Regions from separate parts of the Arthrobacter sp. NPDC058127 genome, predicted to be linked through region 3. Evidence: riboswitches for the same ligand, from Rfam matches in the RefSeq annotation. Region 3 holds a riboswitch; each other region holds the start of a gene.
What was found. Region 3 has a riboswitch for thiamine pyrophosphate ahead of ACFVTG_RS09780 (ECF transporter S component). Riboswitches for the same ligand answer to the same signal wherever they lie in the genome.
Positions count from the first base shown of each region.

Region 1 (10,317 bases), on a different contig from region 3:
CGACGGCGTCACGTGCAGGGGTTACCTGCGGCGAGGGCGCCCAATTGCTGGCCATGAACGCCTTGAAGGCATCGGATGTGGGCCGCTGGGAGCGGTTGTTGACGCGCTCCTCCAGTGGCTGGGAGGCTGTGGTTTCACCGTTTTGGGTGTTTTCTGCATCGTTCACCGTCCCATCGTCCCATCAAGGCCGACACTAGGCCAACGCCGCAACGGTCCAAGCCGCCCCTAATCAAATACGCTTGGAAAGTGAAGATCGACCTGCACGCGCACTCCAATGTTTCCGACGGGACCGAGGCTCCCGCGGGAGTGATCGCTTCCGCGTCTGCTGCGGGTCTGGATGTGGTGGCCCTGACCGACCACGACTCCACCGACGGATGGGAGCAGGCCTCCGTCGCGGCCCTCGAATTCGGGGTGGCTTTCGTTCCGGGGATTGAGATCTCGTGCCGCACCCGGGAAGGGATCAGCGTCCACCTGCTGAGCTACCTCCATGATCCCGCACATCCAGGCCTGCTCGAGGAAATCACCAAGGCGAAGGACGCGAGGCTCACCCGCGCCAAGCGCATGGTCACGCTTTTGGCGGAGGATTACCCCTTGAGCTGGGACGATGTCATTCATCATGTGGCTCCGGGTGCCACAGTGGGCCGGCCCCACATCGCCGACGCCCTCGTGGCCGCCGGTGCAGTTGCGAGCCGCTCCGAAGCGTTCACCGCGATCCTGACTTCGCACTCGCGCTACTTCGTGCAGCACTACGCACCCGACCCGGCGCTCGCCGTCGAGCTCGTCCGCGCGGCGGGCGGTGTCCCTGTTTTCGCGCATCCAGTGGCTTCGGCCCGCGGCCGGGTAGTCGGGGAACGGACTTACCGGGAAATGATCGACGCCGGCCTCCTGGGGCTGGAAGTGGAACACCGCGACAATCCCGAGGAAGGCCGCGTGTTCCTGCGCCGCCTGGCCGCCGAACACGGCTTGTTCATGACCGGTTCGTCCGACTACCACGGAACCGGCAAGCCCAATCTGCTCGGGGAGAACCTGACGTCCCCCGAGGTCCTGGCCCGCATCGAGGAACTGGGCACGGGAAGTTTTGTGGTCCGCTAGGTGGGATAGAAGGTGGCCTTGCCGTCCAGGCGCTTCCGCATCACTTCGATTGCCGGGGCGTTCTGGTCCACGCACACGAACTTGCGCTCGAGTTTCGCCGCGACTGAACCGAGGGTGCCCGAGCCGGCGAAGAAATCGAGGCACCAGTCTCCTGGCCGGCTCGATGCCGTGACGATCCGCCGGACCAGTCCTTCGGGCTTTTGCGTCGGGTAGCCGGTCTTTTCCTTGCCGGTCGGGGAAACGATGGTGTGCCACCAAACATCCGTGGGAAGCTTCCCCAGTTCGCGTTTGGCGGGCGTCACGAGGCCAGGTGCCATGTACGGCTCACGGTCAACCTCGGCGTTGTCGAAGTGGTACTTCGAGGGGTTCTTGACGTACACGAGGATATTGTCGTGCTTGGTGGGCCAGCGGTTCTTGGCGCGTGCGCCATAGTCGTAGGCCCAGATGATCTCGTTCAGGAAACACTCCCTGCCGAAGATCGCGTCCAGCATGACCTTGGCGTAGTGCACCTCGCGGTAGTCGAGATGCAAGTACAAAGTGCCGTCGTCCGCGAGCAGGCGCCAGGCCTCCACGAGCCGGGGTTCCAGGAAGGACCAGTAGTCGCTGAACGCGTCGTCGTAGCGGTGCAGGGCGCCCTTGATGGTGTCATACGAGCGCCCCTTGAAGCCGACGCGGTCGCCGTCGCCATCGGCGTTGCGGACCATGCGCGTTTCCTGGCGGCTCTGGACCCGGCCCGTATTGAAGGGCGGGTCCACGTAAATCAGTGTGAAGGCGCCGTCCGGCAGCGTCGGGAGGAAATCCGCGTTGTCCGCGTGAACCACCAAATTGCTGCCGTCCGGCGCCCAAACAAGGTCAGTCATTGAGGCCGTTAAGCCTCGGTGCTCTCGCCGGATGCACCGGAAGCGGATACCACTTCGCCGTTGCGGCGGCGGGTGCGGGAACGACGTGCGCGGGCAGGCTTGTCAGCGCCCTCGCCGGACTGCGGCTCGGCAGACTGGGCCGTTGCCTCAGCGGGGGCTGCCTCACCTTCGGACGTACGACGGCGGCGGGTTCGGTTGCGTCCGCCGTCACCGTCGCCTTCCCGGGACGGAGCGTCGCCGGACTTGGGACCGCGGCGGGCACCTTCACGGCCACCGTCACGGCCGGAGCGTCCACGCGCGGAATCGCCGCTGGAACGGGAGTTCTTCTTGCCGGTCTCGCCCAGGTCTTCAAGGACCTCGGCGTCGACGCCCGCAAGGGTGCGCTGGTTGCGGGGCAGGCGGCCTTTGGTGCCTTCCGGAATATCCAGGTCCGAGAACAGGTGCGGGGACGAAGAGTACGTCTCCACGGGCTCGGGAGAGCTCAACCCGAGGGCCTTGTTGATGAGGGCCCAGCGGGGGACGTCGTCCCAGTCGACGAACGTGACCGCGGTGCCCTTGTTGCCGGCACGGCCGGTGCGGCCAACGCGGTGCAAGTAGATCTTTTCGTCTTCGACACACTGGTAGTTGATGACGTGCGTGACGTCGTCCACGTCGATGCCCCGGGCGGCGACATCCGTGGCCACCAGGACGTCGACCTTGTTGTTGCGGAAGGCGCGCAGGGCCTGCTCGCGGGCGCCCTGGCCGAGGTCGCCGTGGATAGCCGCGGCAGCGAAGCCGCGATCCACGAGTTCCTCGGCAACCTTGGCTGCGGTGCGCTTGGTCTTGGTGAAGATGATGGTCCGGCCACGGCCGCGTGACTGCAGAATGCGGGCCACGACCTCGATCTTGTCCATGCTGTGGGCACGGTAGATCAGCTGGCGGATGTCTCGCTTGGTCAGGCCTTCGTCGTTCGGGTCGGCGGCACGGATGTGCGTGGGCTGCGTCATGTAGCGGCGGGCCATGGCAATGACCGGGCCGGGCATGGTTGCCGAGAAGAGAAGAGTCTGGCGGACGGCGGGAGTGCCGGCAATCAGCGTCTCCACGTCCGGAAGGAAGCCGAGGTCAAGCATCTCGTCTGCTTCGTCGAGAATCACCATGCGAACGTTCTTGAGGTTCAGGTGCTTCTGCTTGTAGAGGTCGATCAATCGGCCGGGCGTGCCGACAGCAACCTCGACGCCCTTCTGCAGGGCTTCGATCTGGGGCTCGTAAGCGCGGCCGCCGTAGATGGTAGCGATGCGGGCGTTGCGCTTCCGCGATGCTGTCTGGAGGTCGTTGGCCACCTGAACGGCGAGTTCACGGGTAGGAACAATCACGAGGGCCTGGGGTGCGCCCGGGACAGCGAGCTTTTCATGGCCGGCGTCGCCGGGTCCGACGACGCGCTGCAGCGCCGGAATGCCGAAGCCGAGGGTCTTTCCGGTGCCGGTCTTGGCCTGGCCGATGATGTCGTGACCGCCCAAGGCCACCGGGAGGGTCATGGCCTGGATGGGGAAGGGGTGGGTGATTCCGGCATCGGCGAGGGATTCAACGATGTCGGCGCGGACGTTGTAGTCGGCGAAGGACTTTTCTGCGATCTCGTGCGGTGTTTCGTCCGAGGAAATGGTTTCCTCGGGTTCGATCGTTTCGGTTCCGTCTGTCAGAACTTCATGGGTGTGCAATTCACTCACAGTGGAGTTTTCCTTATTCATTTTGGGCTGCGCTGCGTGCTCAACGGTTGTGGCCGGGCCGTTCCGGAGCACGAATGGGCGCAAGCAAATCCAGTGGAAGCCGATCGCGGGCTATCTAAATACTGGCACTGGGGACCAGCTGGTGTATCTCAAGATCGCGTAGGGGCGGGCTTGTTGATGTCAAGAAAATTAACTGAATCAACGACCGGGCATCCATTACTACTCACACAGTCTAGCGTCTGGGGGCAATAAACCCCGGATCGCGGTTCCAGGCCTGCGAACTGAGTGCGCTACGGGAGCAGTTCGAAGGTGATTTCGCGGGTGGCGATGTCCGCGTCAAGCAGTTTCACACGGACCTTCGTACCGGACTCCATTTCGCCGTCGCAACGAGCGGTGACCGCGGGTTCGGCGATCTGGACGATGCCGTAGGGGCCGTGCGGGGCTCCGTTCCCATTGCCGTTTCCGTTGTTGGTGTGGTTCCCGTTGTTGTTCCCGTTGCCGTTTCCGTTGTTCTTGGCGGGTTTCGATCCGGAGATCACGACGGCGTCGAATTCCTGTCCGATGTGGTTCACCAGGAGTGCTGCCTCCACGGTGTCCAGGGCCAGGCGCTCCATTTTGGCGGCAAGCTGGTCGGATGACGCCATGATCTCGGGCAGGCTCGGCAAAGCGTCCCTGGCCCATGCAGGGATCTCTGTTCCATTACTCAGTGCTTCGCAGATGACCAGGACAAAACGATCGACCAGCCTGCGCAATGGCGCCGTGGTGTGGGCGTACGGTGCGCCGATGGCTGACTGCATGACGCTTCCCGGTACTTCGCCGTCGAAAGGCGTGTAGCCGGCGCCGCGGAAAAGCAGCCCCGCGGAGTGGAGGATGGCCAGTTGCCGGGGGTCCTTGGCGTCGAGGGTCCGCAGGTACTCGCCATAGCTGGTCCCCTCGGTCCAGGGCTTGCCGAGTGCCCCCGTTTGCCGTTTGAAATGGAGCAGCGAGCGTTCATCGGGCGCCGGCATGGTGCGCAGGATTCCCACTTTGCCGTCGAGCATCAGTTGCGCGGCGGCCATCCCGGTCATGAGGGAAATCTGGGCGTTCCAGTCCTCCACCGGCAGCGAGGGAGCTGCGACGATCCTGTACCCCTCGCCGTCGGGCAATTGGACGATTTCCTGTTCAGGCATGTTCAGGCTTGCTCCGCCGCGGCGGCGTTCGAGTTCCACCCGCTTGAGCCCGACGTCCTTGAGGAGTTGGAGGACCGGATCGGCCGTTCCGGAATCGATCTCCGCCTGGACACCCTTGTAGTTGAGCTTCGCGCGGCTGCGAACGCTTGCCCGGCGGACGGAGACGGTGCGGAACTCCGCCTCGGCATCGAGTTCGAAGTCCCATACAAATGCGCCGCACGTTTGGCCGGCCAACAGGCTTCCGGCATGCTCGCTGATGATCTCGGGGTGCAGCGGTATGCGGCCATCCGGGGCGTAGTATGTTTGCCCCCGGTGGCGGGTCTCGGCGTCGAGCGCTCCTCCGGGCGGCACAAAGGATGGCACATCGGAGATGGCGTAGAGAACCCTGTAACCATCGCCGGAACGGTCAATGAAGAGGGCCTGGTCCAGATCGGTGGAAGAGGCCGGGTCGATCGTGATGAACGGAACGTCCGTGAGGTCCTGCACCGGCAGGGTGTGTCCGGAAACCGCGGCTTCGGCGTCACGCAGCGCTTCAACGGGATAGCCGGCGGGCAGCTCGAGTTCAGTCCGAAGCGCCGCCAGTGCTTCCGCGAGCCGGTTCGACGTTTCACTGACATTCGGGGCTATCCGCTGATGTGACACGAAAGTCAGGGTAACTCCAAAATCTTTCGGCGTCTCGCTAGGCCGCCGCTGCGTCAAGGGCGGCCAGGAGTGCCTGGGCCGCCGCCGTCGGATCCTGTGCTTCGGTGATGGCTCGCACCACCACGATGCGGCTGGCGCCGGCCCGCACTACCTCTTCCACGTTGCTGAGATCGATGCCGCCGATCGCAAACCAAGGGAGCACAACACCGCCGACGGTCTCCTCGTCTGCCTGCTTCACCGCGTTGGCGGCGTACTTCACCAGATCGAGCCCGACGGCGGAGCGTCCGGGCTTGGTGGGGGTGGCCCATACCGGCCCGACGCAGAAGTAGTCCAGCCCGCTGCGGCCGGGTGATGCGGCGATGGCTGCGTCAATCTGTTCCGGCGTGTGCGTGGAGAGCCCGATGATGGCGGGGTCGTGGAGCAGCTTCCGGGCCGCCCGCAGTGGAATGTCCTTTTGGCCGATATGGAACACCGGTGCGCCGGAGAGGGAAGCTACGTCCGCGCGGTCGTTGACGGCCCAGAGACGGCCGTGGCGGTGCGCCACGGATTGCAGGATCTCCAGGAGCTCCAGTTCCTCTGCCGCTTCGATGGTCTTGTCGCGCAGCTGGATGATGTCCACGCCGCCCTCGAATGCGGCGTCGACAAACTGCTCAAAATCACCCTGTTGCTTGCGGGCGTCGGTGCAGAGGTAGAGGCGGGCGGTGGTGTGGACATCGTGCTGGGTCATGGAAACAGAGTAGTTCCTCTAAACTGGGCTGGTACCGCGGGAGCCGCGGCGGCAGTCACAATCGCCGCGCGGCTGAGAGGGCTTCAGCGCCGACCGCTTGACCTGATCCGGCTAGTACCGGCGTAGGGAAGGACTCCATGGACGAAGTAAACACCCGGCACGAACCCCTGCGCGCGTCCCTGCACGCGGATGTGGCGGTGATCGGAGGCGGTGTCATCGGCCTTGGCATCGCGTCGGAAGCCCGAAGGTCCGGCCGCTCGGTTGCCCTGATCGATCCCGCACCGGCCAGCGGAGCCACCTTCGCGGCGGCGGGCATGTTGGCGCCCGTCAGTGAACTGCACTACCAGGAAGAGGACCTCCTGGAACTCATGCTCGAATCGTCGGCATTGTGGCCGGACTTCGAACACAATGTGACTGGCTCAAGTGCCGGACGCAGCACGGGTTACCGTACGACGCCGACCCTCGCCGTCGGCGCGGACGCTGCGGACCGCCGGGCGCTCGCCGACCTCCGGGACGTGCAACTGGCCAACGGCCTGCTGGTGGAATCCGTGCCGTTGCGCGAGGCCCGGGAGCGTGAGCCGCTGTTGAGCCCGCAGATTTCCTGTGCCTTCGACATCCCGGGCGACCACCAAGTGGATCCGCGCCGGCTTTCGGCCGCGATCCTTGGCGCACTGGCAGACCACCAGCCGGGCAATTCCAGCTGGATTGCGGGGGCCGAGGGCGGTTTTGCGGTCCACGACACGGCGGCGGGCCTCTTGTGGGAGGACGGACGCGTCGTCGGGGCCGTGCTTGGCTCAGGCGTCAAAGTGCTCGCCGCGGAAACCGTGGTTGCCAACGGCCTGGGCGCCGCCCGCTTGAAGGGCCTGCCGGATGGATTGTCGCTCCCGTTGCGTCCCGTGTACGGCGACATACTGCGGCTGCGCGTCCCGGACCAGCTGCAACCTCTGGTCACCGCCACAGTGCGGGGAATCGTGCGCGGAGTGCCCGTCTACATCGTTCCCCGCGAGGACGGGACAGTGGTGATCGGCGCAACGCAACGTGAAGACGGATTGTCGGCGTCCGGGGGAGCGGCCAACCCGGTGTCGGCGGGCGGTGTGTACCAGTTGCTCCGCGATGCCCAGGTACTGGTCCCGGCCGTGGCTGAACTGGAGCTCCTGGAAGCAACTGCCCGCGCCCGTCCGGGCACTCCGGACAATGCACCGCTGCTGGGCCGTGTAAGGGTAAAAAGTGCCGAAAGGGTGGAAGGAAGCGAAGGGACCGTGCCCGGACTCATCGTGGCGAGCGGATTCTTCCGCCACGGCGTCCTGCTCACTCCGGCGGCGGCGAAAATCTGCGTCGGGCTGATGGACGGCACCGCCGATCCCCGGTGGAGCAAATTCCGCCCGGACCGCTTCTCCCGCCCCCTTTCAGCAGCAAGGGCCTCCACAAACGGCCCATCGGCCGATACCTCGAATCCCCTTCCGAAGGACCACGCATGAACATCAAATTGAACGGCGCAGACCACACGCTGAGCGACGACGCGTCCGTCACCACCCTCGTGAGCCACATCACCGGTCGGGTTGTGGACTCGAGCGGCCAGGCGGCCGACGGACGCAAGATCGGCGTCGCCGTCGCACGCAATTCCGAAGTGGTGCCGCGCAGCCAGTGGGCGGCAACCGCGCTCGCAGAGGGCGACGAACTCGAAATCGTTACCGCAGTACAGGGAGGCTGAACCATGACCACGGCAAGCACTGAAGCAGCAAGCACCCGGACCGACGCCCTGGTGATCGACGGTGTTGAGTTCGGCTCGCGCCTCATCATGGGGACCGGCGGAGCCCCGAGCCTGGACGGACTGGGGGCAGCCTTGCTGGCCTCGGGCACCGAACTCACCACCGTTGCCATGCGGAGGTACTCACCGACGGAAACAGGTTCGCTGTTCCAGTTGCTCGTGGACCACGGCATCCGTGTCCTGCCCAACACGGCCGGCTGTTTTACCGCCAAGGATGCTGTCATGACAGCCGAGCTTGCCCGGGAGGCCTTGGAAACGGATTGGGTGAAGCTTGAGGTCATCGCGGACGAGCACACGCTCCTGCCGGACGCCGTGGAGTTGGTGGACGCAACCGAGAAACTCGTCGACCGCGGATTCAAGGTCTTCGCATACACGAACGACGACCCCGTGCTGGCACTTCGCCTCGAAAACCTCGGAGCCACTGCCGTGATGCCCTTGGGCGCGCCCATCGGCACCGGCTTGGGCATCCTGAATCCCCACAACATCGAGCTGATTGTGTCCCGCGCTTCTGTGCCGGTAGTGCTCGACGCCGGCATCGGCACCGCGTCCGACGCAGCGCTGGCCATGGAGCTCGGCTGCGACGCCGTGCTGCTGGCCACCGCGGTCACCCGTGCGCAGAACCCGGTGCAGATGGGCGAGGCCTTCAAACACGCAGTCATCGCCGGTAGGCTGGCGAAGCAGGCGGGCCGCATCCCGCGCCGGGAACACGCCCTGGCCTCCTCGGCGATGGAAGGCCGGGCCGAGTTCCTCTAGCGGCCCACGCTGGCCTCTCCGGGGATTCCTGCGAATTTCCCCGTCAGCGAAGGAGCCACCATGGCCGGCAAGGATGACGTTCTTAGCAGGTCCGCGATCGACGACGCCTTGGCGGAGCTGCCGGACTGGCGGTACCGCCTTGGCGGCCTCGTCACCGTCTATAAATCCCCGACGTCGGCTGCCGCACTGGAGCTGGTTGCCGCCGTCGGGCGCATCGCCGAGCAGCAGAACCACCACCCGGACCTGGACTGGCGCTTCAACCGGGTGTTCGTCCGGTACACCTCCCACGACGCCGGGAGCGAGGTGACCCGGCGCGACGTCCGGGCGGCCACGAACGCCAGCCAGGTGGCCGCGGAAGCCGGGGCAGTGGCCGAACCCGGGCTCTACCGGACGGTTGAAGTCGGAATCGACACCCCGGATCCGGAAGAGATCTCGGAAGTCTGGAGGGTGGCGCTCGGCTACCGCAAAGGCCGCTTCGGAGACCTCGAAGACCCGTATGGGCGAGGGCCCAACGTGTGGTTCCAAACAACTGAAACACCCAACCCGAACCGGATCCACCTGGATGTGCACAGGAGCCAGGCTGAATCGGGACCCGCCATGGAGAAAACCGCGGCGACGGGTGCGTTAATGGACCGTGACCACGCACCCAAATGGGTGGTGGTCACGGATTCACAAGGAAACCGGCTGTGCCTCTGCACCGAAGCAGGTGACGGGCCGGATCTGTAGATTGAGCCGAAGCGGTAGAGCCGCGGCGCCAGCTAGGGTCTCGCCGCCAGCTAGAGCCTGAGGGCCGCGGTTAGCTGGGCGGTGTCGTGCCGGGCCCGGTGGCGGCCCAGGAAGTACGAGACCACCGCGGCCGCCACGGTACCCAAAATGACGGGCAGGACCCACGGGATCCACGTCACCCCGGGCTGGTAGCCAAAGCCAAGCTGGATGAAGATCATCCAACTCAGCATGGCGACGGCCAGGGAAACACCGGCGGGCAGGGCGATGCCATATGTGCCACGGTGTTTGTCATTTCCCCAGACGATGAAGCCTGAAGCGATGGTGGCTAGCGCCACGATGACAAGTGAGAGCATGCGGACTCCTGGCTCGCTGGTGTTCTGACGTATGAGCTAGAGCGCGCCGAAGCCGACCCGGCGTACTTCTTCGGCACCGATCTCCACGTATCCGAGGACGTTGCCGGGAACGATGACCTGACGGCCCTTTTCGTCGGTCAGACGCAGGTCCGTGCCATTGGCAATGGCGTCGCCCACGATCTTGGCAACAGCCTCGGCATCCAGAGCGGATTCCAGCACGATCTCACGGCCAACGTTCTGAATGCCGATCTTTACTTCCACAGCAGGGCCTCCCAGCCAATCAAGAATTTACTCAGTCCTCTATTTGTAGCCTAGGACTCTTTCGGGAAGCGACTGATTCCGCGCCAAGCTAAACGGTAGATCAAATCGCTGGCGACATCGAGGTCCAAATCGCCATCGGTCTCAAGCCAATACCGGGCACTGACCTGCGCCATTCCTGCTAAGCCCCGGCCGAGCAACTGGGCCTCCAGCGGGGGCAGCTTGGTGTCTTCGGCGATGACCTTGGCGACGGCGTCGGCGAAAGT
Region 1 covers NZ_JBHVTT010000003.1:319,086-329,402, reverse strand. The annotation lists gene ACFVTG_RS07655 (aminopeptidase P family protein) at 1-166, opposite strand, end outside; gene ACFVTG_RS07650 (PHP domain-containing protein) at 247-1,092, shown strand; gene ACFVTG_RS07645 (site-specific DNA-methyltransferase) at 1,089-1,952, opposite strand; gene ACFVTG_RS07640 (DEAD/DEAH box helicase) at 1,961-3,655, opposite strand; gene ACFVTG_RS07635 (RNB domain-containing ribonuclease) at 3,946-5,466, opposite strand; gene thiE (thiamine phosphate synthase) at 5,504-6,193, opposite strand; TPP riboswitch at 6,220-6,339, shown strand; gene thiO (glycine oxidase ThiO) at 6,331-7,671, shown strand; gene thiS (sulfur carrier protein ThiS) at 7,668-7,904, shown strand; gene ACFVTG_RS07615 (thiazole synthase) at 7,908-8,714, shown strand; gene ACFVTG_RS07610 (4a-hydroxytetrahydrobiopterin dehydratase) at 8,775-9,440, shown strand; gene ACFVTG_RS07605 (hypothetical protein) at 9,491-9,793, opposite strand; gene ACFVTG_RS07600 (DUF3107 domain-containing protein) at 9,830-10,054, opposite strand; gene ACFVTG_RS07595 (TetR/AcrR family transcriptional regulator) at 10,105-10,317, opposite strand, start outside.
Region 1: it holds a riboswitch for thiamine pyrophosphate, as region 3 does, so the genes downstream of both, thiO (glycine oxidase ThiO) here and ACFVTG_RS09780 (ECF transporter S component) in region 3, are expected to answer to the same signal.

Region 2 (10,317 bases), on a different contig from region 3:
GCCCGACGGCGTCGCCCGCAACTTGAGCGGCAGCATCCTCGCCCGCATCGAGTCCAAGGGCTATTCCTTGGCCGAATTGAAGAAGGTCAACGCCACCCGCGAACTGCTGGAGCAGCACTACGAAGAGCACCTGGGCAAGCCGTTCTACGAGCCGCTCGTCGAGTTCATGCTCAGCGGCCCGGTTGTCGCTGCTATCTTCGAGGGCCACCGCGTAATCGAAGGCTTCCGTTCCCTTGCGGGAACCACGGACCCGACGACGGCGGCGCCCGGCACTATCCGTGGCGACTTCGGCCGTGACTGGGGCCTGGCCGTGCAGCAGAACCTGGTCCACGGTTCCGATTCGGTGGATTCCGCCGAGCGCGAGATCAAGATCTGGTTCGGCGCGTAGCTTCCAGCCACGCCATACAGCCGAAGGGGCCCATGTTCACGCGAACATGGGCCCCTTCGGCTGTTAATGGCTCAAATGAGGGATACGTGCTCAGTATCCCGAGGTACCGATGAAGACATTGATGAAGGCGAAGAAAATGCTCGCGATCACGCCAACGTAGAGCAGCGCGGAGATGATCCAACCGGACTCGCTGAGGATCTTGGCCAGGCGTGCGGGCGCTGGAATGACGCCGTGCGCTACGTTCCTAATGGTCACGAAGACGAAGAGCGGGATCATGCAGGCCCACACCACCATGCAGAACGGGCACAGGATGTGAATGACATACAGTGCCTGGGACCATAGCCAGACGATGAAGATGAAGCCCAGTGTGATGCCGGTTTGCAGTCCGATCCAGTACCAACGCGCGAACTTGGCCCCGGCAAAGATCGCCATGGCGGTGGTGATGATCACGGCGAAGGCGACGATGCCGATGAACATGTTGGGGAAGCCGAAAACTGAACTCTGCGGTGTCTTCATGACGCTGCCGCAGGATACCCAGGGATTGAGGTCGCAGGCCGTTACATGGTTGGGATCGATCAGAACCTGCAGCTTTTCCAGCACGAGCGCCCCGGATGCAAGCCACGCGATGGCGCCGGTGGCGAGGAGAAGCCACGCAAAGGGACGGTCGCGGACCATGCGCGGCAAGGCTGCGTCGGCGGCGTCCTTCCCATCGGGGGTTTTCCCGGTCTTCTCCTGCCGGGAGCGGGCATCGTTGTTGGCCAGGTTCGGGCTGGCGGGGCTCGGCATGGTTGGCTGTCCTTTTCTGGAAGGCCCGGCGCACGGCCGGGGACTGCTCTTGGGAGGATTCTAGCCGCGGCGGCTGAAAGCTTCTGCCCAGGGAGGGCGGCGGCACGGAAGCTTTCAGGGTGTGCTTCCTGCCGGGAGTGCGGGCGTGTGAGAGAATGAACATGGCCGGAAGCCGATCCACATGCGGAATCCGGTCCGGTATCTTGTTCCCAAGACCGCCAGTCATATGCAGGGCATGCCCAGGATCCAATGATCCCCGGTAGGCCCGCAGTGACAATGGACGGCACCTGGTTGTGGCATTAGAACAACGGGTTTGGAGCGAAGCCGGCTTTCCGTGGATGCCGCACCCCCATGCTGGTGCGAACCGGAAAGACTACTACTGACTTCTGTCAACGCCTGCGGGTTTTGACAATATTGCCCCTCTGGGCACCGGATGTGGCGGTTGCGCAAGGGCAGGAGTGTTGCCACATATGGATAACGAGCAAGTTGTAGCCGCCGCCGAAGATGCGGCGTCCACCGAGACCACTGAAACACCCAAGAAGGTCACCCGCACCCGGCGCAAGGCGGCACCGAAGACGGTCGCCGCGGACGAAACCCCCGACGCCGGAGCTGCCGCAGCCACCGTTGAGCCGCTCGCCGAGTCGGCGGACACCGAAGAGCCCAAGGCCCCTGTCCGGCGTAGCAGGGCTCGAAAGAAGGTAGAAACTCCGGAGCCGTTGCCAGGTTTCGCTGAGGAAGCTCCGACGGAAGCTGGCGGGGCGACGGAGGCTGCCGCCGCCGTCGTGCCTGACGTAGCAGCAGAGGCCGAAACCGCCCCCGAAAAGCCGGTCCGCCGCCGTCGCACGACGAGGGCAAAGAGCGCCGAGCCCGTTTCCGAAGAAGCAGCGGTCGAAGCGCCCGCTGCGGAGATTGCGCCCGAGGAAGCGCCCGCTGCGGAGACTGCGCCTGAAGAAGCTCCGGCTGCGGAGATTACGCCCGAGGAAACCACCGAGGCGCCGGCCGCCGAGGCGGAAGCTGCGAGCCCGATCGCGTCGCTGTTCCTGGAGCCTGCCTCCGTAACGTCCATGATCTTCCAGGCACCGGACCTGAGCGCAGTTGTCCGGCCGGCCGTCGTCGAAGAAGAACCGCGGGCCGAAGCTGAGGAAGTTTCCGAGGACAACGAACTGGACGAGGCCGGCAGCCGCCGTCGGCGTCGCAGCCGTGGCCGTCGCGGACGCCGGGGCACCGAGCGTGACGAAGCAGGAGAAGAAACCTCTGCGGAATCCGAGGACGAGGCAGAAGCCGGTACCGAGGAGGCGCTCGAAGAAGGCGTGACCTCCCGTCGCCGTCGGCGCCGGCGTCGTGGTGACCAGGACCTGGAGCTGACGGGCGGCGGAGACGACGATCCCCCCAACACTGTCACCCGTGTCCGCGCTCCCCGCGCACACGTTGAGACCACCAGCAGCTCCGACCGCGTCACGAGCGTCAAGGGCTCTACTCGCCTTGAAGCCAAGAAGCAGCGCCGCCGCGAGTCCCGCGAGACCGGCCGCCGCCGCCAGGTCATCACCGAGGCCGAATTCCTGGCTCGCCGTGAGTCCGTCGACCGCCAGATGATCGTTCGCCAGCGCGACGACAGGATCCAGATCGGTGTCCTGGAAGACGGCGTGCTCGCGGAGCACTTCGTGTCCAAGACACAGCAGGATTCCCTGATCGGCAACGTCTACCTGGGCAAGGTCCAGAACGTGCTGCCGTCGATGGAAGCCGCATTCGTCGACATCGGACGCGGCCGCAATGCCGTGCTGTACGCCGGTGAAGTCAACTGGGATGCCGTCACCCTGGAAGGCAAGCCGCGCCGCATCGAAAACGCCCTGAAATCAGGAGACTCCGTGCTGGTCCAGGTCACCAAGGACCCCGTGGGCCACAAGGGCGCACGCCTGACGAGCCAGATTTCGCTTCCCGGCCGCTACCTTGTGTACGTGCCCGGCGGTTCCATGACCGGCATCTCCCGTAAGCTGCCCGACGTCGAGCGCAACCGTCTGAAGAAGATCCTCAAGGACCGCCTCCCCGAGAACGCGGGCGTCATTGTCCGCACCGCCGCCGAGGGTGCTTCCGAGGAAGAACTGACGCACGATATCAACCGCCTGCGGGCCCAGTGGGAAGGCATCGAAAGCCAGTCCGCATCTACCAAGATCCTGGCCCCGGAACTGCTGTACGGCGAACCGGACCTCACCATCAAGGTTGTCCGCGACGTCTTCAACGAGGACTTCTCCAAGCTCATCGTTTCCGGCGATGAAGCCTGGGACACCATCGAGGCCTACGTCACCTATGTGGCGCCGGATCTGGTGGGACGTCTCGAAAAGTGGACGTCGGATCAGGACATCTTCTCGGCATGGCGCGTGGACGAACAGATCCACAAGGCATTGGAGCGCAAGGTCTTCCTGCCCTCCGGTGGTTCGCTCGTGATCGACCGCACCGAGGCCATGACGGTTGTTGACGTCAACACCGGAAAGTTCACCGGCAGCGGTGGCAACCTCGAAGAAACCGTCACCAAGAACAACCTTGAGGCCGCCGAGGAAGTGGTCCGCCAGCTGCGCTTGCGCGACATCGGCGGAATCATCGTCATCGACTTCATCGACATGGTCCTGGAATCCAACCGCGATCTCGTGTTGCGCCGCCTGGTCGAGTGCCTCGGCCGGGACCGCACCAAGCACCAGGTCGCGGAAGTGACGTCGCTTGGATTGGTCCAGATGACCCGCAAGCGCATGGGCACCGGCCTGCTTGAGGTCTTCGGCGAGCAGTGCGAAACGTGCGCAGGGCGCGGAATCGTCACGCATGACGAGCCCGTGGAGCATCGCCGGGCCAACGTGGTGGCCGCTGAACACCACCACCCGCGCACGGAGTCACTCCCGGCCGTCCGCCCGGAGCAGCGCAAGCGCCGCCGCGGCAGGGGGACAGGGCAGGGGACTTCCGAGCTCCCGATCACCCCTCCTGTGCCGGTCCACTCCGTGGAATCCACTGATCCGAACCGCCAGGCAGCCACCCGCGCAGCCCTTGCGACCATCGCGGCTGCGGCCCACGCTGCCCACCTGCACGACGACGAACTCCACCACGCGGCGGAATTGCTCGCCGACGGGCACGCAGCGGAAGCAACCCCTCTGCAGGCACCCGCGGCCCCGGTCTCGGCTCCTGCCGTTGCTTCGGGTAGCGAGGAACGCTCGAAGCCTGTGCTGCGATTCGGCGGCGAGGAAGTGGCGTTGCCTTTCGTCCACCACGAAGAAGAGCCGGCGAGTGGCGCTCCTGCCATGAGCCTGGATCTGTTGGCGCAGGCATTCGCGGGCCTCGGAGAAGCTCCGGACACCGCGACGGCCGCAACGGAGTCCCGGGAAGCGCCCGCAGAGGCTCCCGCGGCCGTTGCAAGCGGGGAATCCCTGGAGTCGGCTTCGCGTGGACGCCGGGGCCGCCGCAACCGTAGTGCCAGCCGTGCCCAGGGTGCCGCCAACGCCACCAACGTGGAGCACCACGAGGTTGCAGCCGCTGCCTCCGGTGGGGCCGCGCACGAGGCCAAGGCGCCCGACGCATCCCCGGTCAAGCCGACGGCGGCAGCAGAACCGATCATTCTCGGAGTCGGCGTGCCCAAGTCCGAACTCTAAACGCAGTACCTAGTCCGAAGCCCCGGCCGTTCCCGCTCTTGCGGAAACCGCCGGGGCTTCGGCGTTGCCGGCCCATTTGCCGGACCAGTTGCCGGACCTCACGACAGTGCGGTTACAAAGGGAGATTTCAGCGGGCGAGGTGTGATCCGGGTTAAGCTAGGGGACTGACACGGGGTGCCGCGCACCAAGCCGGCTGAGACCAGACCCGTTGAACCTGTCCGGTTAGCACCGGCGAAGGGATGTCTCGAATGACTGTTTCGGCACACTCGGCTGTCTACCCGCTCAAGGCCGTCCAGCGCCCTATCCCCAGGGTCCTCAGCATTGCCGGCTCGGATCCGTCGGGCGGTGCCGGGATCCAAGCTGACCTGAAGAGCATTGCCGCCAACGGCGGTTACGGCATGGCCGTCATCACGGCACTCACAGTACAAAACACGCAGGGAGTCACCGGCGTTCACGTGCCTCCCGTGGAGTTCCTGCGGCAGCAATTGGATGCCATTAGCGACGACATCACCGTTGATGCCGTCAAAATCGGCATGCTCGGGGACGCGGCCGTCATCCACGAAGTCCGCCGCTGGCTCGGCGAGGCGCGCCCCGCCGTCGTCGTGCTGGATCCGGTGATGATCGCGACCAGTGGCGACCGGCTCCTCGCGGAGTCCGCTGAAACCGCACTGCGGGAACTTCTGCCCCTCGCCGACTTGGTGACCCCCAACCTTCCTGAATTGGCCATGCTGCTTGGCGAGCCTGTTGCCACCGACTGGGCATCGGCGTTGGAGCAAGGCAAACGTCTGGCCGCTGCCTGCGGAAACACCGTCCTGGTGAAGGGAGGCCATCTGCAAGGATCCGGCTGCCCCGATGCGCTGGTCAACACCGGGGGAGTCCTGAGCCAGGACGTGGTGGAATTCGCCGGCCAACGCGTGGAGACCCGCAACAGCCATGGCACGGGATGTTCCCTGTCGTCTGCGATGGCGACGGCAAAAGCGCGGCTCGGCGATTGGGAGTCTGCCCTGCATGAAGTCAAGCCCTGGCTTCAGGAGGCGCTGACCCAATCCGAGAGGCTGGAGGTGGGGAAGGGCAACGGGCCCATCCATCATTTCCACACTCTCCAGCACTCCCTTCAGCCGGGGGACTTCGCGGTCCGGATGTGGGACGCCGCCCAATCGGAGCTTGCGGCCATTTATGGCCTGGACTTCATCCAGGACTTGCAAACCGGTGGGCTCAGCGAAGCGCAGTTCAGCTATTACCTGTCGCAGGATGCCATCTATCTCAACGGCTATTCCCGGGTCCTGGCGCGTGCAAGTGCGCTCGCCCCCAGCGAAAACGAACAGCTGTTCTGGGCCCGCGGCTCGCAGATGTGCCTCGAAGTCGAGTCCGAGCTGCATCGGAATTGGCTTAGCGGACGCCAGGGAAGCCGAGAACTGGGCCCCGTCACCAAGGCCTATGTGGACCACTTGCTGGCGGCGTCGGCGTCGGGCAGCTATGCCGTGCTGCTGGCCGCAGTACTGCCCTGCTACTGGTTGTACGCCGAGGTGGGACAGCAGCTCCACCGTGGCTATGTCCAGGCAGGAGCGTCGGACGAGCACCCTTACGCCGACTGGCTGCGCACCTACGCAGACGAGGCGTTCGCAGAGGCCACCCGCAAGGCGATCGACCTCACGGATGCCGCCGCGCAGGCTGCCTCACCGGCCGAGCGCGCGGCCATGATGGAGGCTTTCTCCCAATCCTGCCGCTATGAAACTGCGTTCTTCGATGCTCCAAGGCTGCACAGCTGACCTTGGTTCCTGTCGCGGAGGGACGGGATGAAGGGCTGTTTCGGCAGGCGCCGCAGCGTGTCGGGGTGAGGATCCGAGCTTTTCCCGGCGGGCAGGGTAAGGTGGACGGGCACGGTACCGGATGGCGGCATAGCCAGTCTGTGGCAGCCATCACGTGGCAGCCTCCGGACCTGGCCTCATTTGCAGCCGAAGGCGAAACTAGCGTAATCTAGATCTTCGGTGCTTACGCCAACACTTGGGTTATGCCCCTAGAGACCTTTCATTTGGAATTGACGTTTCATTTGGAACTGTTCAAGGGATGACTCATGGATTCCGTACCGGAGTCCACGGCGTTGAGGCACAGCGTGAACCAGGCCCGTTTTCGGATCGGGGTTCCGCACGCAAATTTAGTAATAAACGTCGAGAGAAGTGAGTGCCCAAGTGGTGTACGCGATTGTCCGCGCAGGCGGCCGCCAAGAAAAGGTTTCCGTTGGAGACTACGTAACCCTGAACCGCGTCCCCGGTGGAGCCGGCAGCACTCTTGAGCTGCCCGCACTGCTCCTGGTGGACGGTGACAAGGTCACCTCCGCTGCTGCGGATCTGGCCAAGGTCAAGGTTACGGCTGAGATCCTCGAAGACCTCCGTGGTCCGAAGATCGTCATCCAGAAGTTCAAGAACAAGACCGGCTACAAGAAGCGCCAGGGTCACCGTCAAGAACTGACCAAGATCAAGATCACCGGTATCAAGTAACCACTGGTTGCTGTTCAGGTTTTCAACAGATTCCCCAGAATTTAAAGGCAGGCATTTCAAATGGCACATAAAAAAGGCGCGAGCTCCACTCGCAACGGTCGTGACTCCAACGCCCAGTACCTCGGCGTAAAGCGCTTCGGTGGCCAGGTCGTTTCCGCAGGCGAGATCATCGTCCGCCAGCGCGGCACCCACTTCCACCCGGGCGCCGGTGTCGGCCGCGGTGGCGACGACACCCTGTTCGCCCTGCAGGCAGGTGCGGTTGAGTTCGGTACTCGCCGTGGCCGTCGCGTAGTGAACATCGTTGCTGCTGCAGCTGCAGAGTAATAACACGTTCTGAACGGGTGGAGCGGGCCGTATGGCCCGCTCCATCTGTCTTTTTAACCGCACTAGAATTTACTAGGGCGGGCGGCGGCGCATCAGCCGGCAAACGCATTTCAAGCAGTAATTTCCACATAGAGGAGAAACACGTGGCGACCTTCGTAGACCGGGTAGTACTTCACGTATCCGGCGGAACAGGCGGCCACGGCTGTGTCTCTGTTAAGCGCGAGAAGTTCAAGCCCCTCGGCGGACCCGACGGCGGCAATGGCGGCAATGGCGGCGACGTCATCCTGCGCGTCGATGCACAGACAACTACTTTGCTTGATTACCACCACGCACCGCACCGCCACGCAACCAACGGTGGCCCGGGCATGGGCGACTGGCGCGGCGGCAAGAACGGCGAAACCCTCGTGCTTCCCGTCCCGGACGGCACCGTGGTCAAGACCAAGGACGGCGTTGTCCTTGCTGACCTTGTCGGTGAAGGCACCGAGTTCATCGCCGCTGCAGGCGGCCAGGGCGGCCTTGGCAACTCTTCGTTGTCTTCGCAGAAGCGCCGGGCTCCCGGCTTCGCGCTCCTCGGTATTGAAGGCGACTCCAGCGACATCGTCCTGGAACTGAAGTCCATCGCAGACATCGCGCTGGTCGGCTTCCCCTCGGCAGGCAAGTCCAGCCTTGTCGCGGCGATGTCAGCGGCGCGGCCCAAGATCGCCGACTACCCGTTCACTACCTTGATCCCCAACCTCGGCGTGGTCCAGGCCGGCGACGTCCGGTTCACCATTGCCGACGTTCCCGGGCTGATCGAAGGCGCGAGCGAGGGCAAGGGCCTGGGCCACAACTTCCTGCGCCACGTTGAGCGTTGCGCCGCGCTGGTGCACGTGCTGGACTGCGGAACCTTGGAAGCGGACAGGGACCCGCTCTCGGATCTTGCGATTATCGAGCAGGAGCTGGACAAGTACGCCGTGGACATGAGCTACGCCGGTGTCGACGGCGAAGTGGTCCCCCTGAACGAACGCCCCAAGCTTGTGGTCCTGAACAAGGTGGACCTGCCTGATGGCCGGGATATGGCAGAGTTCGTCCGTCCCGAACTGGAACAGCGCGGCTACCGCGTCTTCGAAGTTTCCGCCACGAGCCATGAAGGCCTGCGCCAGCTGAGCTTCGCCATGGGCGAGATTGTCATGGCCGCCCGCAGGGCCGTGGCCATTGCGCCCCCCAAGGTCGCAGCCCCCGTCCTCCGCCCCCGTGCCGTCAACGAGTCCGGCTTCAAGATTCGCCGCGAAGAAAAGAACCTCGAGCCGCTCTTCCGCGTGCTGGGGGAGAAGCCGGTCCGCTGGGTCAAGCAGACCGACTTCACCAATGAGGAAGCCATTGGCTACCTGGCCGATCGCCTGGCCAAGCTCGGCATCGAAAACGAATTGTTCAAGATGGGTGCCGTTCCGGGCGACACCGTGGTGATCGGTGAAGAGGACGGCGTCGTGTTCGACTGGGAGCCCACCATGATGGCGGGCGCCGAACTCCTGGCGACGCCTCGAGGCACGGACATCCGTGTTGCCGACATCGGCGACCGTCCCACACGTTCGCAGAAGCGCGATGAGCAGATCGAGCGACGCGAGGCCAAGGCTGCCGCGCGGGCCGAGCTCGAAGCCGAGCGCAAGGCGGGCATCTGGACGGAGTCCGTCAGCCGCCGTCGTGCAGCCCAGCCCCTGAAGGAAAGCGGCCTGGAAGCCGAAAATGACGACTAGCACGGCCCGTATCGCTGAAGTCACGGAAGGCGACGACGCCGCGGAACGCCAGGCACTGGCCGGCGCCAAGCGGATCGTGGTCAAAGTAGGTTCGTCTTCGCTGACCAGTATCAAAGGCGGCATCTCGGAGAAAGCGCTGACTGCCCTCGTTCACGCCTTGGCCGAGAAGCGGAATTCCGGGACGGAGATCATCCTGGTCTCGTCCGGTGCGATCGCGGCGGGTCTAGCACCGCTCGGGCTCGCCAAGCGTCCCAAGGACCTCGCCACGCAGCAGGCTGCAGCCAGTGTGGGCCAAGGGCTTTTGATGGCGCGCTACTCGCAGGCTTTCGCGGCGCACGGGGTCACGGTCAGCCAGGTCCTGTTGACTGCGGATGACCTGATGCGGCGAACCCAGCACAGCAACGCATACCGGGCGCTTGACCGTCTGCTGAACCTCGGCGTCGTGCCTGTCGTGAACGAAAACGACACCGTGGCAACGCACGAAATCCGCTTTGGCGACAACGATCGCCTGGCCGCTTTGGTGGCGCACCTTGTGCGGGCGGATGCGTTGGTCCTGCTTTCCGACGTAGACGCCCTGTATGACGGTCCGCCGTCGTTGGGTGCCAAGCGCATTCCGCTCGTCACCGGTCCCGCCGACCTGGTCGGCGTGACCATCGGCAAGGCCGGCAAAGCCGGCGTCGGCACCGGCGGCATGACCACGAAAGTGGAGGCGGCGTCAATCGCCGCAGGCTCCGGCATCCACGCCCTCGTGACGTCCACGGCCAATGCCGCCGCCGCACTGGCCGGCGAGGACGTGGGCACGTGGTTCGCCATCAACGGCAACCGCAAGCCCGTGCGCCTGCTGTGGCTGGCCCACCTCGCTTCCGTCCGGGGCCGTTTAGTGCTCGACGACGGCGCAGTCAAAGCCGTGCGCGACCGCCACACATCGCTGCTGCCCGCCGGAATATCGTCGGTGCAGG
Region 2 covers NZ_JBHVTT010000001.1:660,160-670,476, reverse strand. The annotation lists gene ndk (nucleoside-diphosphate kinase) at 1-388, shown strand, start outside; gene ACFVTG_RS02985 (vitamin K epoxide reductase family protein) at 479-1,174, opposite strand; gene ACFVTG_RS02980 (Rne/Rng family ribonuclease) at 1,645-4,803, shown strand; TPP riboswitch at 4,964-5,060, shown strand; gene thiD (bifunctional hydroxymethylpyrimidine kinase/phosphomethylpyrimidine kinase) at 5,052-6,572, shown strand; gene rplU (50S ribosomal protein L21) at 6,993-7,301, shown strand; gene rpmA (50S ribosomal protein L27) at 7,362-7,625, shown strand; gene obgE (GTPase ObgE) at 7,769-9,358, shown strand; gene proB (glutamate 5-kinase) at 9,348-10,317, shown strand, end outside.
Region 2: it holds a riboswitch for thiamine pyrophosphate, as region 3 does, so the genes downstream of both, thiD (bifunctional hydroxymethylpyrimidine kinase/phosphomethylpyrimidine kinase) here and ACFVTG_RS09780 (ECF transporter S component) in region 3, are expected to answer to the same signal.

Region 3 (10,317 bases):
GGACGGGTTGCGGCTTGGTGTCGCTCTCGTCCCGCTCTGAGCGCATCGTGATCTGAACAGCGTGCTCGACGACGGCGGCCAGCCCGGCGGCGTCGGGCGCGCCCCCGTTGCTCTCGCTCCAGCGCTCAGCGACACCACGCTGTTCGATGGCGCCGTTGCCACGGCCCAGGATCGCTGCCACTCCGGTTTGGACCAGGTCGAATTCACCCTGCTCGGCCAGCACAGGTTCCAGATACTCCACCAACGACCAGACGACGTCCGCGGCGGGCTCCGGGCGGAACGTTCCGAAGTCCAGCAGCTCGGTGCGTAGTCCAAAGTTGCTTGCCTGCCAGGACGCCATCCGCAAAAGCGCCGTGGGTACGGCCGCCGGCTCTATTCCGGCATGGTACTCACGAACAGAAGTCTCGACCAAGGCCCTGACGAGCACTGCGAGGAGCGCCGCATCCTCGGCCCGTAGGCAGACATCGGCCACCCGGACCTCCACTGTGGGAACGTGCCGGGAGAGCCTGGCGTCGAAGTAAACCATCCCCTCGTCGAGCAACACTCCCGTTTCGATGAGCCTCCTGACAACCCTCCGGTAAGCAGCCAAGGAACCGAAGATGGCCGACGGCCCCGAGGACGGCCAGCGGTTCCATGCCTGCGTCCGGTAGCTCTCAAAACCGGTGGCCAGCCCCCGCCAGTAGGGTGAATTGGCGCTGATCGCGGTGAAGACGGCGAGCTTGTCCCGGATGCGGTCCAGGACCATCACACCTTCCTCGGGGGACTCGATCGAGGTGTGCACGTGGAATCCGCAGGTGAGCTGTTCGTGTGCGGTGATGCCGAAGCGTTCGAGCATGATGGCGTACCGGGGATCCGGAGTGGTGTGCAACGCGGCGTCCACGGGCGATGTGGCCAACGCGGCGATCCTTGCGCCGTGGCGCCGTGCGGCGTGGCTCGCGAGGCCCCGGGCCCTGCGGATCTGGTGCAAGAGCTCCGCGTAGCTGCGGCATGGCCGGGTCTGGGTTTCGATCTGCTCAAGCTTGAGCTCGTGGCTTAGGCCGGTATCGGGACCGTCGATCTCCTCAAGGGCAGGCCCGATTTCGGGGCTGCCGTTGCCGTCGAGCGCGGGGCCGTCGTGGGGTGGGTCATGGTGGCCGGAGCCATCGCGGCCTTCGGGGCCGTCCTGGGCGGGGCCCGAGAGGAGCGCGTCGGCAAGGGCGAGCGGCTCGCCGGTCACGGGATCGACGATCAGCAATTCCTCTTCCACACCAAAAGTGCGCACGGATCCATTGTGCGCCATGGCGGCCTTGCGGAGACAGATCGGGATTTTGCGGCACGCCCGAATGATTCTGCTGGAAGTCCGAATCGTGCAGAATCCGACGCGCGTCAGTCCTGGAAGTACTCGATCTTGGCACCAATAGTGTTGAGCCGCTCGGCCAGGTCCTCGTATCCGCGCTCAATCACATAGATGTTGCGTAACTCGGACGTGCCGCGGGCCGCCAGCATGGCCAACAGCAGGCAAGCTGCGGGTCGGAGTGCCGGGGGGCATCCGACTTCCGCGCCGCGCCATTTGGTCGGACCATTGACATAGATGCGGTGCGGATCGAGCAGTTGAACCTGGGCACCGAGCTTGTTGAGCTCGGTCAAGTAGATCGCACGGTTCTCGTAGACCCAGTCGTGGATCATGGTCTGTCCCTCGGCATTGCCTGCGATGACCGCGAAGAACGGCAAGTTGTCGATGTTCAGCCCTGGGAACGGCATCGGATGGATCTTGTCCTCAGGCGCACGCAAGCGTGATGGCTTGGTGGTGACATCCACCAAGCGAGTCCGTCCGTTGCGCGCAAAGTATTCGCCGGAGATGTCGAGCTGCTGGCCCATCTGCTCAAGCGTGGCAAGTTCAATCTCCATGAACTCGATGGGGACCCGGCAGATGGTGACCTCCGAGTTGGTCACGATGCCCGCGGTGATCAGGCTCATGGCTTCGATCGGGTCTTCCGAAGGGAAGTATTCAATGTCGACGTCGATCGCCGGGCGGCCCGTGATCTTCAGGGTGGTTGTCCCGATGCCGTCGATCACCACGCCGAGCCTCTGCAGGTAGAAACAGAGGTCCTGCACCATGTAATTGGGGCTGGCATTGCGGATCACCGTGGTACCGCTGCGGTGTGCGGCGGCCATGATGGCGTTCTCGGTCACGGTGTCGCCGCGCTCCGTGAGCACGAAGGTGCGGTGGTCGCCGTCGGCAGGTGGGGCCTGTACCGAATAGAAGCCGGCCTTGGCCTCCACCGAGAGCCCGAACTGCCGCAACGCCTGCATGTGCGGTTCCACGGTTCGAGTCCCGAGATCGCAACCGCCGGCGTAGGGCAGTTGATATGAGGCTGCCTCATCGAGGAGGGGGCCGAGCAGCATGATGACGCTGCGGGTGCGGCGTGCGGCCTCCACGTCCATGGAGGCGAGGTCAAGGGTCTCCGGGCGGCGGATGCGCAGATCGTTGCCGTTCAGCCAGGTGCACTCGACACCGATGGAGGTCAAGACCTCGACGATCCGGTTGACTTCTTCGATCCGGGCAAGCCGGCGCAAAGTGGTGGTGCCGCGATTGATGAGGCTCGCGCAGAGCAGGGCGACGCCGGCATTCTTGCTGCTGTTGACGTCCACCGAGCCGGAGAGCGTGCGTCCGCCCTCCACACGCAGGTGGGTCATCTGCCGTTTGCCGACCTTGACGATAGTTCGCCCGAAGATCGACTCAAGGCGCTCGATCATGCGTAGGCTGAGGTTCTGCTTGCCCTGCTCCATACGGGCAATGGCACTTTGGCTGGTACCCAGTTCCGAAGCGAGCTGTCCCTGTGTCCAGCCCTTTTCGCCACGGGCGTCGCGAAGAAGGAGACCTACATGTTCGGCAGTCGGTTGCGTCATGACTAATAAATATCACGGATGGTCTACGGACTGGAGGTTTTGTGACACAACACGCCGATTATGCTGGAGAATAGTCGTCTCGTGCGATATGCGTGGTCCAAAGCCTGCGTGTTGCGTTTGCTCGCGGCCACCAGAAGCCAGCCACTCGTCCACCCAAGTAACTCGCAGTAGTTGTCGTTATGAGGCCCCAAAACGACAACAAATGCGAGTCAGTTGGGCTGCTTCAGCCAGACGAAGTGCCACGTCCCTGCCCATTGGGCCGCGAGCACGGCTGCGGCCGCAATGACCAGCCCGCCAGCGAGAACCCAGACGTCCAGGCGGCTGTAGGTGGATTCGCGTGCCCAGGTCCGCCGTCCGCCGCCGAAGCCCCGCGCCTCCATGGTCACGGCCAAGCGGGACGCCCGACGGATCGCCTGGACCAACAGCCCGAAGCTTTGGCCGAGCATGGCCTTGAACCGTTGCGGCGGGCTCCCGTGCGAGCCGACACCCCGCGCGCGCCGTGCCATGCCGATGGTCTGCCATTCCTCCGCCATGAGCCCGACGAGCCGCAGCGCAGCCAAGGTGCCCAAGACAAAACGGTGCGGCAGTTTCGCCTTCTGCGCCAAGGCATCGGCAAGGTCGGTCGGATCGGTGCAGCTCATGAGGAGGATGGCTGGCAGCGCGATGGCCAGGCCACGCAGCATGAAGCCGAGTCCCAGCTGAAGTGAGCCTTCGCTGATAGACCAGATCCCGACGTCGAGCAGTATCCTTCCGCTGTCCGCCGACAGGATCGCGGTGCTCCAACCTCCGAGCGCGGCCGCGATAATCAAGGGCCAGCCGCGCTGCCAGAGCAAGCGCACGGTGAGCCCCGCGAGGGGGAACAACGCCAGTTCGCCGAGGAGCGCGGTCGAGGCTGACACCAAGTCGATGGACAACGCCAACACCAGGGTGATCAGGAAGACCGACACGAACTTGGCCAGCGGATTCGCGCGTGTCAGGAGGGCATTGTTGCCGCGCAGGGTCAGTGCGTCCCTCATGCCGCACCCGCTTCCTGCCGGGCGCCGCCTTGGAATGCAGGCTCGAGCCGCATCTCGGCGCCGCCCAGGACGGAGCTGAATTCCTGGTCGTGGGTCACGGAAACCACGGATGTGCCGGCGTCGAGCAGTTCCGACAGGAACGACGCAAGCTCAGCCCACGTGTTCGCGTCCTGGCCAAAAGTAGGTTCGTCCAGCACCAGGACGCGGGGATGCGCGGCAAGCACGGTGGCCACCGATAGCCGGCGCTTTTCGCCGCCGGAGAGCGTGTACGGATTGGCGTCCACGAGATGCCTCAGGCGCAGCCGCTCCAGCAACTCGTCCACGCGCTCCTCGCCATGGCCAAGGTGCTTGGGGCCGAACATGAGCTCGTCGAGCACCCGGCCGGTGACGAACTGGTGCTCGGGCTCCTGGAACACGGTCCCGATGCGGGAGATCAGCTGCTGGGCCTTCCACTTGAACGGGTCAGTGCCGGCACCGTCGCTGAGCCCGACGGCGGCAGTCACCGCCCCGGACACCGGCGCCAACAGCCCCGCAAGAGTCAAAGCGAACGTCGATTTTCCCGCGCCGTTGGGGCCAGTGATGGTCAGCGCTCGCCCGGCGAACACTTCGGCGTTGAGTCCGGCCTGCACGGGAAGGGGCGGGATGGTTTTGAACCCCCGGCGTCGTGACCGCTCGCGGGACACCGCGAGCTCCTGGGTGGCGAGCAGTAGCTCTCCCGCGTTCCTCGCCGCGGAGCTCCACGCCCCGTTCCCCGCCCCGGAGCCGGCCGCCGTTCCGGCGCCTGTTCCCGAACGTGGCCGGGTGGCCGGCACGTACCCGGGCACCCAAACGCCCGCAGCAGTGAGCATGTCCCTTGCTTGCGCCAGAACGGTGTCCGGATCGCCGTCCAGGAGCACCGCCGGCGTCGAGACTCCCGTGGAGGAGGAACTGCCCGGCTGGAGCACCACGATCCGGTCCACAAGGTCTTTCCAGACCGAAACCCGGTGCTCCACCACCACCAAGGTGGCGCCCGTCTTGTCCAGGCAGCGGCCCACGGCATCGCGGACCTCCAACACTCCGGCCGGGTCCAGGTTGGCGGTCGGTTCGTCCAGGAGGATCAAGCCGGGCCGCATCGCGAGGATGCCGGCCAGCGCAAGGCGTTGTTTCTGCCCGCCCGAGAGGGCCGACGTCGGGTGGTCGAGCGCAAAGTTGCCGCTCGCACTGCCACCGGCACTACGCCGCAGCCCGACGTCGTCGAGCGCTTCATGGACCCGCTTCCAGATTTCTTCCCGCGGCACGCAAAGGTTTTCGGCGCCGAACGCGACGTCGTCGCCCAGCCGGGAAAGCACCACCTGGGTTTCGGGGTCCTGTTGCATGAGTCCGGCACGGCCCCGCTGGGCCTTCGGCGAAACACCATCCACGAGCAACGAACCGGTCTCGTCGGCGTCGTCCCCTTCCTCGCCCAACACGCCAGCCAGGGCATGCAGGAGGGTCGACTTGCCTGCGCCCGAGGGGCCAAGCAGCAGAACACGCTCGCCGGGACGGATGTCCAGGTCGAGGGCGTGGATGGCCTGCGTGGTGCGGCCGGCGTGCCGCCAGCCCCAGCCTTGCGCGGAAATGGCGGCGGGTCGCACCACGGCAGAGGTGCCGGAATCAGGACTGGGCATCAGGAAAAGACGGGCTCCGAAGCGGCCTTGCGGGACGCGAACGCGCTCAGCACACCAGTCTTGGCCAGGCCGCGGGTAGCGATCCAGGACAGGGCACCGGCAATGACGGCCCCGGAGATCGTGCAAAACACGATGTACGCGAGCTTGTCGACCGGTTCGTAGGCGATGTTCCAGCCCCACGGCAGGAAGGAGTCGTTCAGACCGCAGAACAGGCCCGCACCGGCACCGGCCAGCAGGGACACAGGCAGGTTGAACTTCTTGTACATGAAGGCCAGGAAGATGAGTTCCGCACCGAGGCCCTGGAGCAGGCCCGAGATCAGCACCGTGGTGCCGTACTGCGAACCCATGATGAGCTCACTCGTGGCGGCCACTGTTTCGCAGAAAATTGCCGCACCGGGCTTGCGGACGATGAGCATGCCCAAGACTGCCGGAATCATCCAGCCGCCGGCGATCAGGCCGCTCAGGGGCGGGTAGCCGGCGGACATAGGCGTGGCGACCAGAGCCATCTGGTCCCATGCCCAGAAGATCACGCCACCGGCGATCGAGATCAGTGCCGCCACAACAATGTCCACGACGCGCCAGTTGTAACCAGGCTTGGTGAGGCCCGGCCTTGCAGAAATACCAGTCATTTTGTCCTCCTGAGGAACAGGAGGGGAAAGTGTTCCCCGGTTGCCTGCGAGCGGCCTCCGCCGCGCCGGTTCCGGACACTATGAGAACTCGACTCCCTTGCGCCGGTACTAGCCGGATCAGGTTCGAGGGTCTGCGGCTGTCCGCACTCTCAGCGCCCGTCCTCCGTGCCGCATTGCTGCGAGCCCGACGGCGGCGCTCCCCTGTCGTTATCAATCCACCCTTTTGGGCGTGGTTCAGTTTACACCTTGGAGGGGTTGCGGGCGCGGCGGCAAAAAGCGTTCCGACGGATTCCCCTGGATCATTTGCCGGGCGAGCGCAGTCCGGCCCGGAATGGCGCGGGCGGCCACAGAAACTGGGAGAATGATCCAGCAGAATGTGACACAGCAAGCGGGCAAAGGAGCGGTCTTGGCAGGCATGGGCGAAGCGAACAGCACCACAGTGGCCGAACCGAGGCTCGCCGCGAGCGTGATCCTGCTCCGGGATGCCGCAGTTCCTGGGCGCTCTGGAGACGCGGCGCAGGCTTTGGAGGTGTTCGTCCAGCACCGGGTGTCCACGATGGATTTCGCTGCCGGAATGGTCGTCTTCCCGGGCGGACGAGTGGACCAGGCGGACAGCTCCGGCTGGGACTTCACGGACGACGTCGTCGAGCGCCACGCCGCCGCATGGCACCGGAGCAGCATCGCCGTCGAGCCTTCCTCCGCCCGGTTCAACGCGGGCCGGGTACTGGCGGCCGCGCAGCGTGAGGTGTTCGAAGAGGCCGGGCTGAAGCTCGACGCCGCCACCCTCCGCCCATGGGCCAACTGGGTCACTCCGCCGGACCAGCCCAAGCGCTTCGACACGTACTTCTACCTTGCTTGCCCGGTTTCCGGAGCCGAGCCAAGGCACCAGACCACGGAAGCGTCATCGTCCTTGTGGATGCCGGTCCGCGGAATCCTGGATGCCGAAGCCGCCGGAACGCTCAAGCTCATGCCACCCACGCTGGCGCTACTGGATGAGCTCCTCGCCCTCGGCACGGTGGAAGCGGTGCTGGCCGAAGACCGTGACATTGTTCCCGTGCGTCCAAAGCCGGGAGCCTTGCAGGAGTTCTTCCGGCTGAGGCGCCAAGCCCCATCCGTTGCTCCGGAACTGCCCTGAAGTGGGGTTAGGCTGGGGACGGTCCTGTTTCCACCCGCAAGGAGTCCCGGAATGAACCTCCTCATCAAACTGCTCGGCACCGGCGTGAGCATCGGCGCAGGCTTTGTCGGCACCAAGCTCGTCAACGCGCTGTGGGAAAAAACCACGGGCAACAAGCCGCCCAAGGGACACGACGACATGGAGACGAGCCTCCGCTCAGCGCTGACCTTCGCCCTGATTTCGGCAACTGTCAGTGCCGTCATCCAGGTTCTCGCCGGCCGGAGCACCCAGCGCGCCATCTCCCGCTTCTCGAAGACGCAGGACATCGTCTAGGCTGACGGCCCGCCGTTGACGCCGTTAGGACCTGCGCTCCCGCCGTTGCGGGCGTTCCCAGCGTGGGGCATTGCCGAGCCCGCTTCTTGAGCTTTCTCCGCCGCCCGTTGACCGGCAGCCCGCAGCACCACGGCCTCGAGTTCGTCTGTGCTGAGAAGCTCGGGGTGGAGGTGCTTGGTCCGGTACCCTGCCCGGCCCACCATGTGTGCGGACACGGGCACAGTCAGCAGTTGGAAAATCCAAGCGACCGCGAGGACCGGCCAAACCCACCATTCGCGCATCTGCAGCCCCATGGCCGCCAAGACAAGGAACAGCCCCAGCACTTGGGGCTTGGTAGCTGCATGCATGCGGCTCATGAGGTCCGGGAACCGCAACAGTCCAATTGCCGCGCCCAATGACATCAGGGCACCAACAATCAGCAGTACCGCGGTGACGGCATCGATGACGGCGTCCGCTCCGGTGGCGTTAGGAGTCATTGACTTGTCCCCTCCGGTCGGCCACGAAGCGGGCCACCGTCACCGATCCGATGAACCCGATCAGCGTCAGCGCGACGAGCAGCACGAGGTTGTTGAGGTGCCTGTTGACGGCCATGTCGATGGCCAGCGCGGCACCCAGTATGGCGAGCAGCACGTCTGAGGCGAGCACCCGGTCCAGCAATGAAGGCCCGACGGCGATCCTGTAGATCGCGCCTGCCGCCGCGAGGCTAAGAATCACCGCCGTGACGATCAGCACGATGTCTTTCATGAGCCGGCTCCCCTCGTTGCAGGCCAGCCTTCGGCCTGGAGTGCGTCCAATTCCGTGCGGGTACCCATGATCCGGATCAACGAGGCCTCCGTGTCCTGGACTTCCTTGCGCAGCTTGGCGGTGTCCACATCGTTGCGGACATTGAGCCCGTGGATATAGAGCGTGGACGTCGAGCGGTCCACCTCCACCACCAGGGAACCCGGAATCAGCGAAATCACGTGCCCTGTTGCGGTCACCATGAGGTCGGAGTGGCTACGCAGGGGAACCGCGACGACGGCGTTGGTTACCGAGGGGCCCCGGAAGGCCGCCAAGTACATGACCTGGAAACTCGCGGCCACCACTTTGCCAAGGAACACGACGGCGAAAGGAATGGCCCGCAGCACGTTGAATCGTCCGCTGAGCTCCACTGGAGGCAAGTAGAAGACCCTGGCTACCACCACCGCGATCAGCGCACCGAACACCAGGTTGCCGGGGCTGAAGTCCCGCCAAAGCGCACCCCAAACGACCACCAGCCAGACCAGCAGGGGCAACTCGGTGCGGAACGAAATCCGCTTGCGGCTCACTTGCCACCTCCCTGCGGTACGGCCCCGGTGGGTGCGTCACCCTGCGGTGCCGCGATTCCTGGAACTTTGGCATTCCCGCCGAGCACGGAATGGATGTACGCGGTACGGTCCAGCATCTGTTCCGCGGAGTTTCCGGCCAATTGGAACAGCGGACCGGCGAAGACTGTCAGCGCCACGCCAAAGACCACGAGCGCGGCGGTTGGCCCCACCATGGTCCGCGGAAGCAGCCCGACGGCCGCCGTGTCTTTCAGGACGGCGGCAGGGTAATCCGCATCCTCCGGTTTCCGCCAGAAGGCGCGGTTCCAGACGCGCGCAATTGCCAGCAACGTCAAGAGACTCGTGACCACGCCGCCCACCACCAAGGTAATGGCCAGTGGCGTCCCCAGGGCAATGCCTGCCTGGAGGAGTCCGAGCTTCCCCAAGAACCCTGAGAAGGGCGGGATTCCTGCGAGGTTCATGGCCGGAATGAAGAACAAGAGCGCGAGGAGCGGAGACAGCTTTGCGAGCCCACCGAGCCTGTCCACGGAGGAGCTCCCACCGCGGCGCTCAATCAAGCCAGTCACCAGGAACAAGCTCGTTTGGACCGTGATGTGGTGGGCCACGTAGAAGACGGCGGCAGCAAGCCCGGCAACGGAAGACATGGCCAGCCCAAACACCATGTAGCCGATGTGGCTGACCAGGGTGAAGGAGAGTAATCGTTTGATGTCGCTCTGGGCTATGGCACCGAGAATGCCCACCAACATGGTGAGGAGTGCAACCACCATCAACGGGGTATTCAAAGTATCGCCCGGGAAGAGGAGGGTCTCCGTCCGGACCATGGCGTAGACACCCACTTTGGTGAGCAAGCCGGCGAACACGGCTGTGACCGGTGCTGGCGCCGTCGGATACGAGTCCGGCAGCCAAAAGGACAGCGGGAACACGGCGGCTTTGATGCCGAATGCCACGAGCAGCATGACGTGAAGCAGGTTCCTGGTGCCCGGATCCAGTTCGGCCAACTTGATGGCGAGATCCGCCATGGTGATGGTCCCGGTGGCCCCGTAGATCATCGCGATGGCGATAAGGAACAACACCGAGGACACGACGGAAACCACCACGTACGTGACCCCGGCGCGGATGCGCGGACCGGTGCCGCCCAAGGTCATGAGCACGTAGCTCGCCGTCAGCAAGATCTCGAAGCCGACGTACAGGTTGAAGAGGTCACCGGTGAGGAAGGCATTGGAGACGCCGGCCACCAGGATCAGGTAGGTCGGGTGGAAGATCGAGACCGGTGCCTCGCGGTCGCCGTCGGCCATGCCTTGGCCGGTGGCATAGACGAGCACGGCGAGGCTGATGACGGAGGAGACCACCAACATGAGCGAGGAGAACTGGTCTACCACCATCACC
Region 3 covers NZ_JBHVTT010000005.1:115,674-125,990, reverse strand. The annotation lists gene ACFVTG_RS09800 (glutamate--cysteine ligase) at 1-1,261, opposite strand, end outside; gene ACFVTG_RS09795 (UDP-N-acetylglucosamine 1-carboxyvinyltransferase) at 1,366-2,889, opposite strand; gene ACFVTG_RS09790 (energy-coupling factor transporter transmembrane component T) at 3,099-3,905, opposite strand; gene ACFVTG_RS09785 (ABC transporter ATP-binding protein) at 3,902-5,551, opposite strand; gene ACFVTG_RS09780 (ECF transporter S component) at 5,551-6,180, opposite strand; TPP riboswitch at 6,257-6,393, opposite strand; gene ACFVTG_RS09775 (NUDIX domain-containing protein) at 6,542-7,315, shown strand; gene ACFVTG_RS09770 (DUF4235 domain-containing protein) at 7,367-7,627, shown strand; gene mnhG (monovalent cation/H(+) antiporter subunit G) at 7,624-8,103, opposite strand; gene ACFVTG_RS09760 (monovalent cation/H+ antiporter complex subunit F) at 8,093-8,371, opposite strand; gene ACFVTG_RS09755 (Na+/H+ antiporter subunit E) at 8,368-8,934, opposite strand; gene ACFVTG_RS09750 (Na+/H+ antiporter subunit D) at 8,931-10,317, opposite strand, start outside.